DNA from 4 places in the Paenibacillus sp. IHBB 10380 genome. Region 4 is predicted to be linked to each of the others. Evidence: riboswitches for the same ligand, from Rfam matches in the RefSeq annotation. Region 4 holds a riboswitch; each other region holds the start of a gene.
The links. A riboswitch is a leader RNA that binds a small molecule or an ion and turns the genes downstream of it on or off. The one in region 4 is predicted to bind cyclic di-AMP.

Region 1: linked by a shared signal. The riboswitch ahead of UB51_RS10580 (hypothetical protein) and the one ahead of UB51_RS22245 (resuscitation-promoting factor) in region 4 are both predicted to bind cyclic di-AMP.
Region 2: linked by a shared signal. The riboswitch ahead of UB51_RS01765 (TrkH family potassium uptake protein) and the one ahead of UB51_RS22245 (resuscitation-promoting factor) in region 4 are both predicted to bind cyclic di-AMP.
Region 3: linked by a shared signal. The riboswitch ahead of UB51_RS04635 (hypothetical protein) and the one ahead of UB51_RS22245 (resuscitation-promoting factor) in region 4 are both predicted to bind cyclic di-AMP.

Annotation. Positions count from the first base shown of each region.
Region 1 is NZ_CP010976.1:2,456,855-2,460,028, forward strand. Features, by position in the region: gene kdpA (potassium-transporting ATPase subunit KdpA) at 1-777, opposite strand, end outside; gene kdpF (K(+)-transporting ATPase subunit F) at 809-886, opposite strand; gene UB51_RS10580 (hypothetical protein) at 1,019-1,432, opposite strand; cyclic di-AMP (ydaO/yuaA leader) riboswitch at 1,553-1,734, opposite strand; cyclic di-AMP (ydaO/yuaA leader) riboswitch at 1,843-2,043, opposite strand; gene UB51_RS10585 (succinylglutamate desuccinylase/aspartoacylase family protein) at 2,458-3,141, opposite strand.
Region 2 is NZ_CP010976.1:439,422-442,595, reverse strand. Features, by position in the region: gene UB51_RS01770 (potassium channel family protein) at 1-350, opposite strand, end outside; gene UB51_RS01765 (TrkH family potassium uptake protein) at 392-1,732, opposite strand; cyclic di-AMP (ydaO/yuaA leader) riboswitch at 1,799-1,967, opposite strand; gene UB51_RS01760 (CPBP family intramembrane glutamic endopeptidase) at 2,305-3,174, shown strand, end outside.
Region 3 is NZ_CP010976.1:1,049,489-1,052,662, reverse strand. Features, by position in the region: gene hmpA (NO-inducible flavohemoprotein) at 31-1,236, shown strand; gene UB51_RS04635 (hypothetical protein) at 1,279-1,734, opposite strand; cyclic di-AMP (ydaO/yuaA leader) riboswitch at 1,852-2,018, opposite strand; gene UB51_RS26855 (VanZ family protein) at 2,421-3,174, opposite strand, start outside.
Region 4 is NZ_CP010976.1:4,904,463-4,907,636, forward strand. Features, by position in the region: gene UB51_RS22235 (HD domain-containing protein) at 1-475, shown strand, start outside; gene UB51_RS22240 (TatD family hydrolase) at 526-1,296, shown strand; cyclic di-AMP (ydaO/yuaA leader) riboswitch at 1,496-1,708, shown strand; gene UB51_RS22245 (resuscitation-promoting factor) at 1,980-3,131, shown strand.

The DNA of each region.
Region 1 (3,174 bases), 2.4 Mb from region 4:
CATGGATAATATCTCAACTACATTCGTAAGTGGATTGGGGTTCTCAAACGGATGTGCCGAGTTTACGCCGAAGAATCCACCACCATTCGTCCCCAAGTGTTTAATGGACTCTAATGAAGCAACCGGTCCGATGGCAATTTGCTGTCCTTGTCCATCAAGCCCTGTCACCGATAACATGGGTTGCAAGGTTTGTGGAACTTGAAGCGCTACAAGCAGCATTGTAACCACAAATGCTATTGGAAGGAACACACGTATAATTGCCTTCACGAAATCCTCAAAAAAGTTACCGATGGTTTCACCCTTGCTCGTAATAGCTCGTATAAACGCAATCGCCACACACAATCCCGTCGCCGCGGATGTGAACATCATCATCATGATCACGGCCATTTGCGAAAAGTATGACAGACCGCTTTCTCCGCTGTAATGTTGTAAGTTCGTATTCGTCATGAAGCTAATGACCGTGTTGAAGGTCAAAGTCGGCTCCATGTTGTCAATATTATTCGGATTAAACGGCAGAAATTTCTGCATTCGGAGAATGAGATAGCTGACGATAACCAGCACAATATTCGTTAAGATAAAGCTAAATGCGTACCTTTTCCAAGTCATTCCCTTGCGTTCCTTCAAACCAATTAAGGAAAATATCGGTCTCTCCACAAAGGAGAACCATTTATCTGTTTTGTTGCTTTCATTCTGAAATACGTTGTACAGGTAAGTACCCAACGGCTTGACGAGTAACACCAAGACCAGGATAACGATAGCAATTTGTAGAATGCCCATGAGTGATTACTTCCTCCTTAGATTTGAAGCTTTAGAATTTTTCTGGGTTAATCAACGCATAGATCAAATAAAGAAATATAAACACTGTTAATACTGAAACAACTATCATTGTCCATCGCCCTCCGCTTCTCGGACCACACTTCCACACCAAGATAAAAATCCAGTAAACAAAGCGTAGGCTCCTGCCAGAATTAACACCATGTACAGATCTAGCATGTAAATCCCTCCCAAACTTCAATTGTTATTTATCAACTAACATAGAGACTAGAAACGAAGCATCTTGACTGTGCGTATGAATCACATAACTTGCTCCAAGCCCTTTGTAGATCGATCTTGGATTGCTCGAATGAGTAATAATATAAATGGGCTCTGAGGTCCATGTGCGACATATTCGTAAATACCGGCAGCTTAGATTCAAACTGCTTTCAAATAAAATGATTTTACCCACTGAGAACTCCGGGATGACCCATGTACGTTCATCCGTAGTACCGACCATGAGGGTTTTCTCTACGCCCATTTTCTTCATCCGCTCTCTCTCCACTTTATTGTTCGTTATAGCGGCGAACGGGATCTTGTATCTCATTAATTGACGGATAAAAGCTTCTCCTATTAAATTTGGAGCGGATACGATCATCAAATCTTGTTGTACTTTCATGTGATTCTCCTCCTATTAATTAGAAAGAGAAGACAACAAAAAGAAAGCCTCGGGGCAGAGAAGAACTCATCCCGTGGCTTCTTAAGGCAGGTCAAAGACCCTGTCTTATTCACGAAAATTGTTGCCTCTCTCAATACGCTTACGAGGTTAGCTGTCGGATTCGGGCGTGAGAGTCGCCCTACTCGGGAGCAAGCTTACTTGCCCCGAGATTCACCCCTTGAAGTCATGATCAATTATAAGGATCATCACTTCCGTTGGTTCCCCCGTTCCTTTTCTATTCAAGGACTCAGCGATAAAAAACACAGTAAAAAACCACAGAGGTCTAAGCCCTGTGGTCGAAATACGATCACACGCTCCATCATCCTCTCTCATATAAGAGCAGCGCTGTTTCCTTAGTACCAAAAGGAAAAGCAACTGCATTCCAACGCTTACGAGGTTAGCTGTCGGATTCGGGCGGTGAGAGTCGCCCTACCTATTACGAATTTCATGATATTCGTAATAGGATTCACCCCAGATGATACATGAGACGGCTCTCACACCGCTTATGCATCATCAATTTATTGGTTCCCCCATTTCCCTTACATAACAAGGAAATTCAGCGATTCTAAATGGAAAACTTTGTTTGTTGTACTGATGAGATGAATCATACCCTCGACGTTTATTTCTGTAAAGAATGGTGTGGATTCAAATAAGGCAATGTAGGACATTTAGGGAAACTAATTCATCACTTATCTTCGATTTACTGCATCCATCTCTTTATTTCTCATTTTCTCTTATAAATGTTAAAAATACTAGCATAACGTAGAATTCATATAGTAAATCAAAGCATAAGCCATATGTATTCGTTTCCACGTTCATTTTCAGTCAAAACACGAAGAATAACCCTCCAATTCGAATTTTACTTTGGCAACCGTTCAGCGTATGATTCATATGGATTTCTAAGATTCTAATATACATAGATTACATAGATACACAAAAAGGCATTAGATAAGCGCTACCCAAGGCTTCTTAATTCACCTTAATCCTTACTTATTCATTAAGCCTGCTTCTCTTAAGAAACTACAAGCTATATCTACCTGATACTTCACACGAGTCGATCGTTTTAGACTCCAACATGTTTCAACTGTTATGGACTTCGCACATAGAATTCGAGCTACAGCAGTACGTGAGGACCCCGGCAATTCATGTAAACGAAGGTTAAAATGGTGTGATTTCACTTGAGTCTTCCCATTGACTCTATTCATAATTCGTCTTATAGCTGGTTTACTCAAGCTCTTGGGATTCGTGATCAGCGTCTGACCGAGTACCTTTGAATTTAATTGAGATAATCCATTGGCTTCATGAAGATCTAAATACCATGAGGGCTTGTACCTTGTAGCCAACTTAAATAAAGATGCTGCTAAAGAATGAGTAGCTGACTTATTTGCCTTCTTTGGAAAAGTACGGTTCAGATCCGGAATACCTCTGATCCGTTTCTCATAAGCTTTTTTATTTACAATAGGAACGATGATCAGTCTGCCTTCATTAATACGTAATTTACCTTTTTTGAAATCATCAACAAGTTTATGTGCTGCCGCAATGCTTCCTACTTCATTCCCATGAATACCAGAGACAATCATGAAGTTGGGGCCTGTCTTGTCTCCCTCTATGACAAAATACGGCGTTGCAAATGAAGATCCTGAGGCTAGGACATGCCGTTGTATAAGCACTATGGTCACCCCCTCTCATTACATTGTGATCAC
Region 2 (3,174 bases), 1.3 Mb from region 4:
CGATCTACTCCTAGCCGCTCAAGTACTCTACCATGCAGCACTGATATCGCTTTAGCTACAACTTGCGTAACTCCAAGTTCCTTTAATTGTATAGTAGCGAGTATGCTCATTTGGATATCATCTCCAATGGCCACAATACCGCAATCAAAGTTACGAACACCTAGTGATTTCAGTACCTCTTCGTCCGAAGCATCCGCTACCACTGCATATGTCAGGAATTCACTCATATCACTTACAATCTCTTCGTTCCTATCAATCCCGAGCACCTCATAATTCAAGGCCATTAACTCAAGTGCTAGCGCAGATCCAAAACGCCCCAAACCAATAACAACAAACTGCTGTCTTTTCATTTTTAGCTCTATACCCCTTTTATATTAATCCATTTCTTGTATTAACCAATGATTATTTTTCCTTCTGGGTGCCGATATAATTCTTTACCCTTTTTCGGTCCGAGTGCATACGCAAGTGTGAGTGGACCTAGACGACCAGCAAACATTGTCAGACTAATTAATACCTTACCAAACACTGATAATTCTGGAGTAATTCCCATACTCAAGCCAACGGTGCCAAAGGCTGAGGTAGTCTCAAATAATATCATAAGAAAGTTAGTATCTTCTGTGGTAGATAACAGCATCGATACGCCTATTACGAGTAAGAGAGCCAGAAGCATAACAGTCAGTGCCTTGAAGATTCTCTCTTGAGCTAACCGATAACGGAACAGTACAATATCGTCACGTCCTCGCATCATAGCGATAACGGCAACTATAATAATCGTGAATGTGGTTGTCTTAATTCCTCCACCTGTCGATCCTGGAGAAGCTCCGATGAACATTAAAATAATCATGAAGAATTGAGACGCTTGACGCATACCCGCAATATCTATCGTATTCGCACCTGCCGTCCGTGGAGTGACAGATTGGAATAAAGAACCTAGAATCTTACCTCCCCAGTTAAGTGACCCGAGTGTCCTTGGATTCGTAAACTCAAATACAAATATAACGAGCGCTCCGAATATAATCAAAGCTGCTGTCATAGATAATACTACCTTAGAATGCAATGAAAATTTACGATTCTTACGGAAATCCACAATGTCTGCAAGTACAATAAATCCTATCCCACCGGATACAATAAGGAACATCACTACGAAGTTTACAACTGGATCATATACATAACCTGTTAAGCTGTGGAAGTGACCAAACAAATCGAAACCGGCGTTATTAAACATCGAAACGGCATGAAACACACCATAATAAAGAGCTTTACCGAAGGGCATATCAAAAGCCCATCGTATCGTCAAGATTATCGCCGCTGTTCCTTCAATAATGAATGAAAAAAGCAATACTTTACGGATCAGGCGAACGATTCCCTCCATTGAGCTCTGGTTCATAGCCTCCTGTAACAATAATCGATCTCGTAGAGAAATTCTGCGTTTCAACATTAAAGAGAATAAGGTTGCCACAGTCATAATTCCAAGACCACCTACTTGTATAAGTGACATAATAACCACTTGTCCAAATGTACTGAAGAAGATTCCGGTATCCTTTACAACAAGCCCTGTTACACAAGTAGCGGAAGTTGCTGTGAAGAACGCATCAATGAAACCGAGTGGCTTTCCAGTAGTATTAGAGATTGGTAGCATAAGCAGGCACGTTCCAATGAGAATAATCCCTGCAAATCCCATGACCAAAATCTGTGGAGGAGAAAATCTTAACCATTTTAAATGAAATTTCAATTGATTCGCCCCTTAAAAAAGATCAACGAAAAAAGACATCGGAAATCCAATGCCTTTCGGGTTGGTTCCTGCTAGCATATCGCCTACGAGGTTAGCTGACGGATTCGGGTATGCACAGGTTACCCTATTCGTTGTAATACAACGAAATTCACCCCAACAACGCTCAACGTTAAAGACGTATCGGTTGTATATTGGTTCCCCCGTAATTCAAAAGAAAATTCGGCGTAATATTAAATTGCATTCCGATTATAAGCCTTATTTTCATACTATACAAAGCTTTATTTTCAATAAAGAATGGAAATAAACCCGAATTGAGTATACTAAATGAATAAGAGATACACTTTTCATGAAATTTCGTAATATCTCTCCATTTTCATCATGTTTTCATCATTTAGTCTACACTTATAGAATGAACTAAAGGCGTCCCTCGTATTCTTGATTTTCTTTAGAATCTATAGAACTTGGAGAACTTAAACTTTAGTTCAATTCTAGATAAGGAACTGGTTCTAAAGATGAAACGTATGTTATGTTTACTTTGATGGTTCAACACATTTATATTTAGGGGGTATTAGATGAATTCCGTAGGGCAACCTTTGAAGATTAAAGCAAACTATAAGGTTTTGGGTATACTTGGGGCAATAGGTCTAATTTTATTTGGCATTTTCAATTTTTTACTACCTGCCATGTCTTCAAGTTCGACTGAACAGCTGAATGTGAAAATAATCAGTAAAGATCAAGCTACACAAGCTGCCACGCAATTTGCACAATCCCAATTAGGCGGCATTATTCTAGATGAAAATGATGCGGATGCCATTGTCACTTACCAGTCCAAATCTGACTTCTATGGCTACTTATCCAAGAATAAGCTCATCAAAGAATATTCAACTAAATTTGAAGGGTCTTTTCCTTATGATGTTTTTCGCGTCCGTCTGACAGAAGTAGATACTTATCTTAATGTAGATGTACATATGAACACAGGCAAAGTAGTTGCCTTTAGCTATGCATCTAAGGAGAGTAAAATCCCGGTAAAAACACCAGTTATGGATGAGTTATTAGAGGTGGAATATAAACAAAAGCTCGCAGAACCATGGCTTGAACAATGGGGATATAAGAGCTCCAATCTTAAGGTCACCCAGGATAGTAAATCCAGCCTCGTGTACACTGATCCTAATACGAAGATTGGTGATGCTGCTCTGCAATTTAAATTTATTTTTGGAGTGAAAGGAATTTCCTCCTTCGAACCCGCCTTTTCAGTTCCAACAGATCACATTGCATATGTAGAGAAGGAAACAGCGACAGCATTATGGTTAACTATACTAGGCTATGGACTTCTAACTCTAGTATTCGGCATATTGGCCATCATTTACAGCGCACTAACACATACACATACTTCATTTGTAAGAGGTATATTTTTGAGTGTATTTTATTTTGCTGTATCCATG
Region 3 (3,174 bases), 1.9 Mb from region 4:
TATCCGATTGCAGAAAAGAGGTCATGTATAATGTTAGACCCACGTACTATTGAAATTATTAAATCAACCGTGCCCGTGTTACAAGTTCATGGAAAGAACATCACTACCACTTTCTACAGCATGCTATTCGAGAACCATCCCGAATTGTTAAATATATTCAATCATGCCAATCAACGTCAAGGTAAACAGCAAACTGCTCTTGCTAATGCCGTGATCGCCGCTGCTGCTAATATTGACCAATTAGAGAACATTCTACCTGTAGTAAAACAAATTGCGGAGAAACACCGTGCATTAGGTGTATTACCAGAACATTACCCCATTGTAGGTGAAACGCTATTATCTGCTATTCAGCAGGTGCTTGGCGATGCAGCGACTCCAGAAATTATCGGTGCTTGGGCCAAGGCCTATGGCGTAATCGCCGATACTTTTATCGGTGTTGAAGTAGATATGTATCGTGAAGCTGCGGAGGTACCTGGGGGTTGGCGTGGATTCAGAAACTTTGTCGTAAGCCAAAAAATCAAAGAAAGTGAACTCATTACTTCCTTCTACCTCTCCCCTCAGGACGGAGGCGCTATATCCTCTTATTTACCGGGACAATATATCACCGTCCGTGTTCAACCTGAAGGTGAACAATACACCCACATTCGTCACTACAGTCTATCAACAGCATCAGGGCAGCCTTATTACCGCATCACCGTTAAACGAGAAGACGCAGCCGTGGATAAGCCGGCAGGCGTTGTATCTACTTACCTACATGAAGCCGTTGATGTTGGCACTGTATTGGAAGTGAGCGCCCCAGCTGGGGACTTCACACTGGATCTAAATCGTGATATCCCGGTAGTTCTTATCAGTGGAGGCGTTGGGCTAACTCCAATGGTGAGTATGCTAGAGACGTTAACTGCTGAACAGCCTCAACGTGAGGTAACTTATATTCATGCTGCTATCCATGGAAGACTTCACGCCATGAAGGGATTAATAGAAGAACTGACTCAATACCATCCTCATCTGAAATCCTATGTGTGCTATGAATCTCCAGCTGAAAGGGAAGACTGCGATAAATCAGGTTACATCGATCTACCATGGCTTCAAGAGGTCGCAGATCCGAACGCCGATTTCTATTTCTGCGGACCTACTCCTTTTATGAGCACCATATTTAAGGCTCTACTGGAATGGAAAGTGCCCAAGGAAAGAATTCACTTTGAATTCTTTGGCCCAGCAGGTAGCTTGGAAGAATAATACAAGGAGGGTCTATCTGGGCCTTCTAATTAGAATAGACCTCTAAAACGCAAAGTATGCTTGGGAACGATCAAATAAAAAAGAACGTTCCCGAGAATGACTGACCCTTTCTAGTTGTTGAATAGGATTGTTTAGATTCGAAATCAGATCGCTCAATGCGGATTCCACTAATGTCTTCCTAATGGATCCCCATGCTTCATTTTTATCTTGTACGTAACGCATACTTTCCGTAATGGAAAGGCCCTTTAAATGGATGAAGACGGAAGCCCATTGAACGAGGTCGATATTTTTTCTTGTGTCCGGCATGACGTACTCTGCATATCCAGCTACGCCATGGCTGAAAACTTTTAACAATCCACAGATGCAAAGTTCGCTGTCCCACGGATTACGTGTTTCTATTAATTTGGAATCAAATCGGAATATTTCCATATGGCTTACTTTTAATTCAGACCGTTCCTTCTCTCCCAAGCAAGGGAAATACTCAGTTAATTGCAACATGATAGGATTCTCCTCATCTACAAAGAATAAAAACACAAAGAAGCCCTAGAGCAGAGAAACTCGGCTCCTGGGCTTCTTCCACAGTAAATAGACGGTACTGTAGAGGCTACGGTCGCGGTTCTCTCTCAACTACGCTTACGAGGTTAGCTGTCGGATTCGGGCTTGAGAGTGCCCTACCTAAGTGCTTGTGTTGCAAGCATAAGGATTCACCCCATGAAACCACATTTTTCGTGGCTCGGTTGGTTCCCCCATTTCCCTATTCGGGAATTCAGCGTTTGAAATGAAAATGTCAAGTTATTGAAATGAATCATACGCTCTATCGTATTCAAAAGTAAAACGCTAATAAGAGGGTTATTCTGCGTATTTAGAGTAAAAATGCATGTGGAAGCGAATACATATTGAATAGTCATTGATTCTCCGCATAAATCCTACGTCATGCTAGTCTTCTCATCATTTGTAAGATATAAAGAGAAATAAAGAGTTGGATAGAGTAAATCGAAGATAGATGCTGAATATATATTCCGAAATGTAAAATATAACTAAATTTGAACCGCGTCTTTCTTTACAGAAATAATTTCCAGGGATATGATACAACTCATCAATACAAGACACGAATAATAATGAAATAAGCTTCCCATGGGAGGAAAGCTTATTTCATTTCTTTCATTAACTGGATGAGGCACTTGTTAGAACAGTGATCTTAATTTTTCTTTAATGCTGTTTATAATCTTTTGTCCTGTGTTAACTTCTGTAAGAGTAATGTCCCACATCACGGCATTTGTAATCGGATTTGGAACATCGTTAATAATTTTTATGGTAAGTTCATTTGCTCCGTTTAAAGGGGTTTCAAAAGACAGGAGCGAATTCTCACTACTTTTAGCTGATAAACCCAGTGAATAAATTTCTGTTCCATCTGCACTAAAAATTATGTTGCTATTCCCTTTGCTTGCACTGTTGATTAAATCATCTGGTATAGCGATATAGCCTGATATTTTTGTATATTTGCTATTTAAAAGATACGTAAACTCGTTAGTTCTTGTATTTTCTCTGCTGTACATATTAATTTGAGGCTCAAACTTTGTTTCGACCGCTGTAAAACTGGAAATGCTTTCATCCCACAGTACAGACCCATCTTTTAATGTAAGTTCATTTAGGGCTACGACTTCGTCACCCCCTTTTTCTAAATAATTATTGATGCCACCAACAATGGCAGTGACTCCAATCGAAAGTATAATTGCTGTTAAGATAATTTTACAGATCCCTTTAAATTTATCTCGATCACGGGGTACTAAACGTTGTGCACAAAATCCTACCGCAGCCCCTAATGTATTAATGATGATATCGTCAATATCAAAGGATCCTAAATGGGAATGCATTTGTAAGGTCTCAAGAAACGTAATAAACAGAATAAATAAGATTATAAATCGAATAAAACTAGAA
Region 4 (3,174 bases):
GTTTGAGGATAATGTGACTGTGGAGTTATACCTTCAAATGGATGAATCACTCCTTCAGACTGCATTTATGCAGTGGATCGGGGAGGAAGATGACATACTGAGTCAGCTTTGTAGTCGCTTTATAAACCGCAGGCTTTATAAATATGTGGAATTGGAAACTTTGGATAAGGATATGATGAGTGAAATTAAGCTGGAATTTCAAAAAGCAGGTTTAAATCCCGATTATGATCTCGAAAGTGATTTCCCCACGGATCTCCCTTATGATGTTTTTCATCCGGGCGACGAGGCTAGTCAGAAACAAATTTTGCTATTGGATCGACAAGAACGGTTACTGGAAATTTCTGAAGTGTCGGATATTGTACGTTCTATAAGTGGACTGCATCGGGGGAACAAACACCTCTATTATCCAGAAGAGAAGCTTAAAGCGGCATTACCCATGTTCTCACCTGCGGTTGCTCGTATATTCAAGTCATAATATTATATTTATTAATCATCAAGTGATCGACAAGAAGGGAGTTTTTTAGAATGATGTTATTTGATACACACACGCATCTCGATGCACCGCAATTCGACGAAGACCGCGAAGAGGTCATAGCGAGTGCGTTAGAAGCGGGAGTAAGCAAAATGATTAACGTAGGGTTTAATCGAGAAACCATTCCTACGACAATGAAATTGGCTGAGCAATATGATTTCATTTATGCGGCAGTGGGCTGGCATCCTCAAGATGCCATTACCATGAAGGAAGAAGACATGGCGTGGATTGCATCCTTATGCAAACACGATAAAGTGGTGGCCATCGGCGAAATTGGTCTTGATTATTATTGGGATACCTCTCCCAAGGATGTTCAGCACCGTGTATTTCGTCAGCAAATCGGACTAGCTCGGGAGCTTAATATGCCGATTGTCATTCATAATCGGGATGCTCACGAAGATGTCGTCAGAATTTTGCGTGAGGAGAAGGCAAGTGAAGTTGGTGGTGTTATGCATTCTTATTCAGGTAGCTGGGAAACTGCTAAAAGTTGCTTGGATATGGGATTTCATTTATCCTTCGGCGGACCGATTACGTTCAAGAATGCGAAGCAGCCAAAAGAGGTCTTACAACAGGTGCCTATGGATCGATTATTGATCGAAACGGACTCCCCGTATTTGACGCCGCATCCATTTCGTGGAAAGAGAAATGAATCTGCGCATGTAAGATTAGTTGCAGAGGCTGCAGCCCAAATTAAAGGGGTTGACATCGAAGAGTTGGCCCAAATAACTACCCGAAACGCACTGGAACGATTTGGAATTTTGTAAGAAATGGAGAAAAACAGGTGTAAAAACGAGTAAAAGCGAATGATTAAGGTTTTTTAACCATATTAAGCGAGAATATTACATTATTTTAACCATTTATTCAGATTTACGTGGTTGATTACTCCTTTACAACATGCATGTAAACAGGATATCATCTTTTCAGTGGTATGAGCTGCTCTGTATTAGAACAGCAATATTTCCTGAACCAGTCTCGCTGAATCTCTTTGTATAAGAGAACGGGGAAACCAATATGACCAGATACTTCACAAAATTGTGTTGATGGCATATATGATTTCTTTACTAGGGTCTAGGGGTGAATTTGAGGGCGTGCGCCATGAGCGGATGACCTAAGATAGGGCGGCTCTCTTTCGTCCAAACCCGACAGCTAACCTCGTAAGCGTTATGAAGAGAGGCAACCTCGTGCATACATTTCCCATTGTTCTAACAATTGCGGAAGCCACGAAAGAGTTCCTCTAACTCTTTCTTTTGGCTTCTTTTGTTTTAGAATAAAGGTAATGATGTCATCATACTGTTGTTTAACAGGGGGTGACAAACATGTCGGGCAGACGGGTACATGATGCAGGACAGTATTTTATGTTAAGAGTCCTGTAAAAATTTAAATATAGTCACGTCAATTACAATCATGCGTTATCTTAGACGGCGAGGCTATGAAGGAGGATCGGAAAGTGGGCGGTTTTCAACAAGAAGAAACCCATGATTCACCATCATCCAGCATGACTTACGCATTGCGATGGAGGCATGAGTATTTAAGTAAGATCTCACTTGCAGCTATTATTTCAATCGCGATCACTCTTATGATTTTGCTGCTTGTTAGTTTTCAAGCGCGCAAACAAGTGTATCTGGTGGTAGATGGTCAAGTTAAAGCGGTGGAAACAAGTCGGACAATACTTCAGGAAATGCTGGATGAAGAGGCTATAGTACTGAAGCCAGAAGATCAAGTTTCCATGCCTTTGAACGGTTCACTTGTAGACGGGGATAAAATAGTAATTTCCCGTGCAGTTAAGATTCAAGTGACAGCAGATGGTCGAACGAAGACTAGATTTACAACTAAGAGCACAGTGAACGGTGCTATGAATGAATTAGGACTTTCACTAGAGAGCGATGATAAAATATTTCCTTCTCTGACCTCATCGGTCACAGATAATATGAACATTAAGATCGTTCGGATCAACAAACAGACTGTACAACGCACAGAGAAAGTACCTTTTCGGACTATTAAAACAGCAGATGCAACGGTCTTGAAGGGCAATATCAAAGTGGTACAGAAGGGGCAAACCGGAACGATCATTCAAAATATCGAGAAAATATACCAAGACGGCAAACTGGTGTCTATGCGTATGATAGGCAAAGAAGTACAGGCCAAGACACAGCATAAAGTGATTGCGGTAGGAACGAAGGTAGAAGCTCCTAAAGCAGTTGTGGCTCAAGCTAAGGTTAATTCTAAGAGTTCAATAACCAAAGTTAGCTCCAACAATCAGGTAAGTAAGGCTGGTGTAGATTTTACTTACAAGAAAGTACTAAATAATGTATCTATGACTGCCTATTCATCACAGGAGCCTGGGATTGGTACACGTACTGCTTCGGGCACTCGTGTAACGGAAGGACGTACAATTGCTGTTGATCCTAATGTGATTCCATTAGGTTGGTGGGTTTACATTGAAGGTATGGGCTTCCGCCGTGCAGAAGATACGGGCGGTGCCATCAATGGAAATAAGATCGATATGTACTTTGATTCTCTACAGAATGCACGTAACTTCGGTCGTAAATCAGGAAGAACAGTATATGTGATCGGACCTGTAAAGCCAGAGCTTAACTAATCTGCTTTAGGTTTTACAACAGCTTTCTAATGCTATAATATTA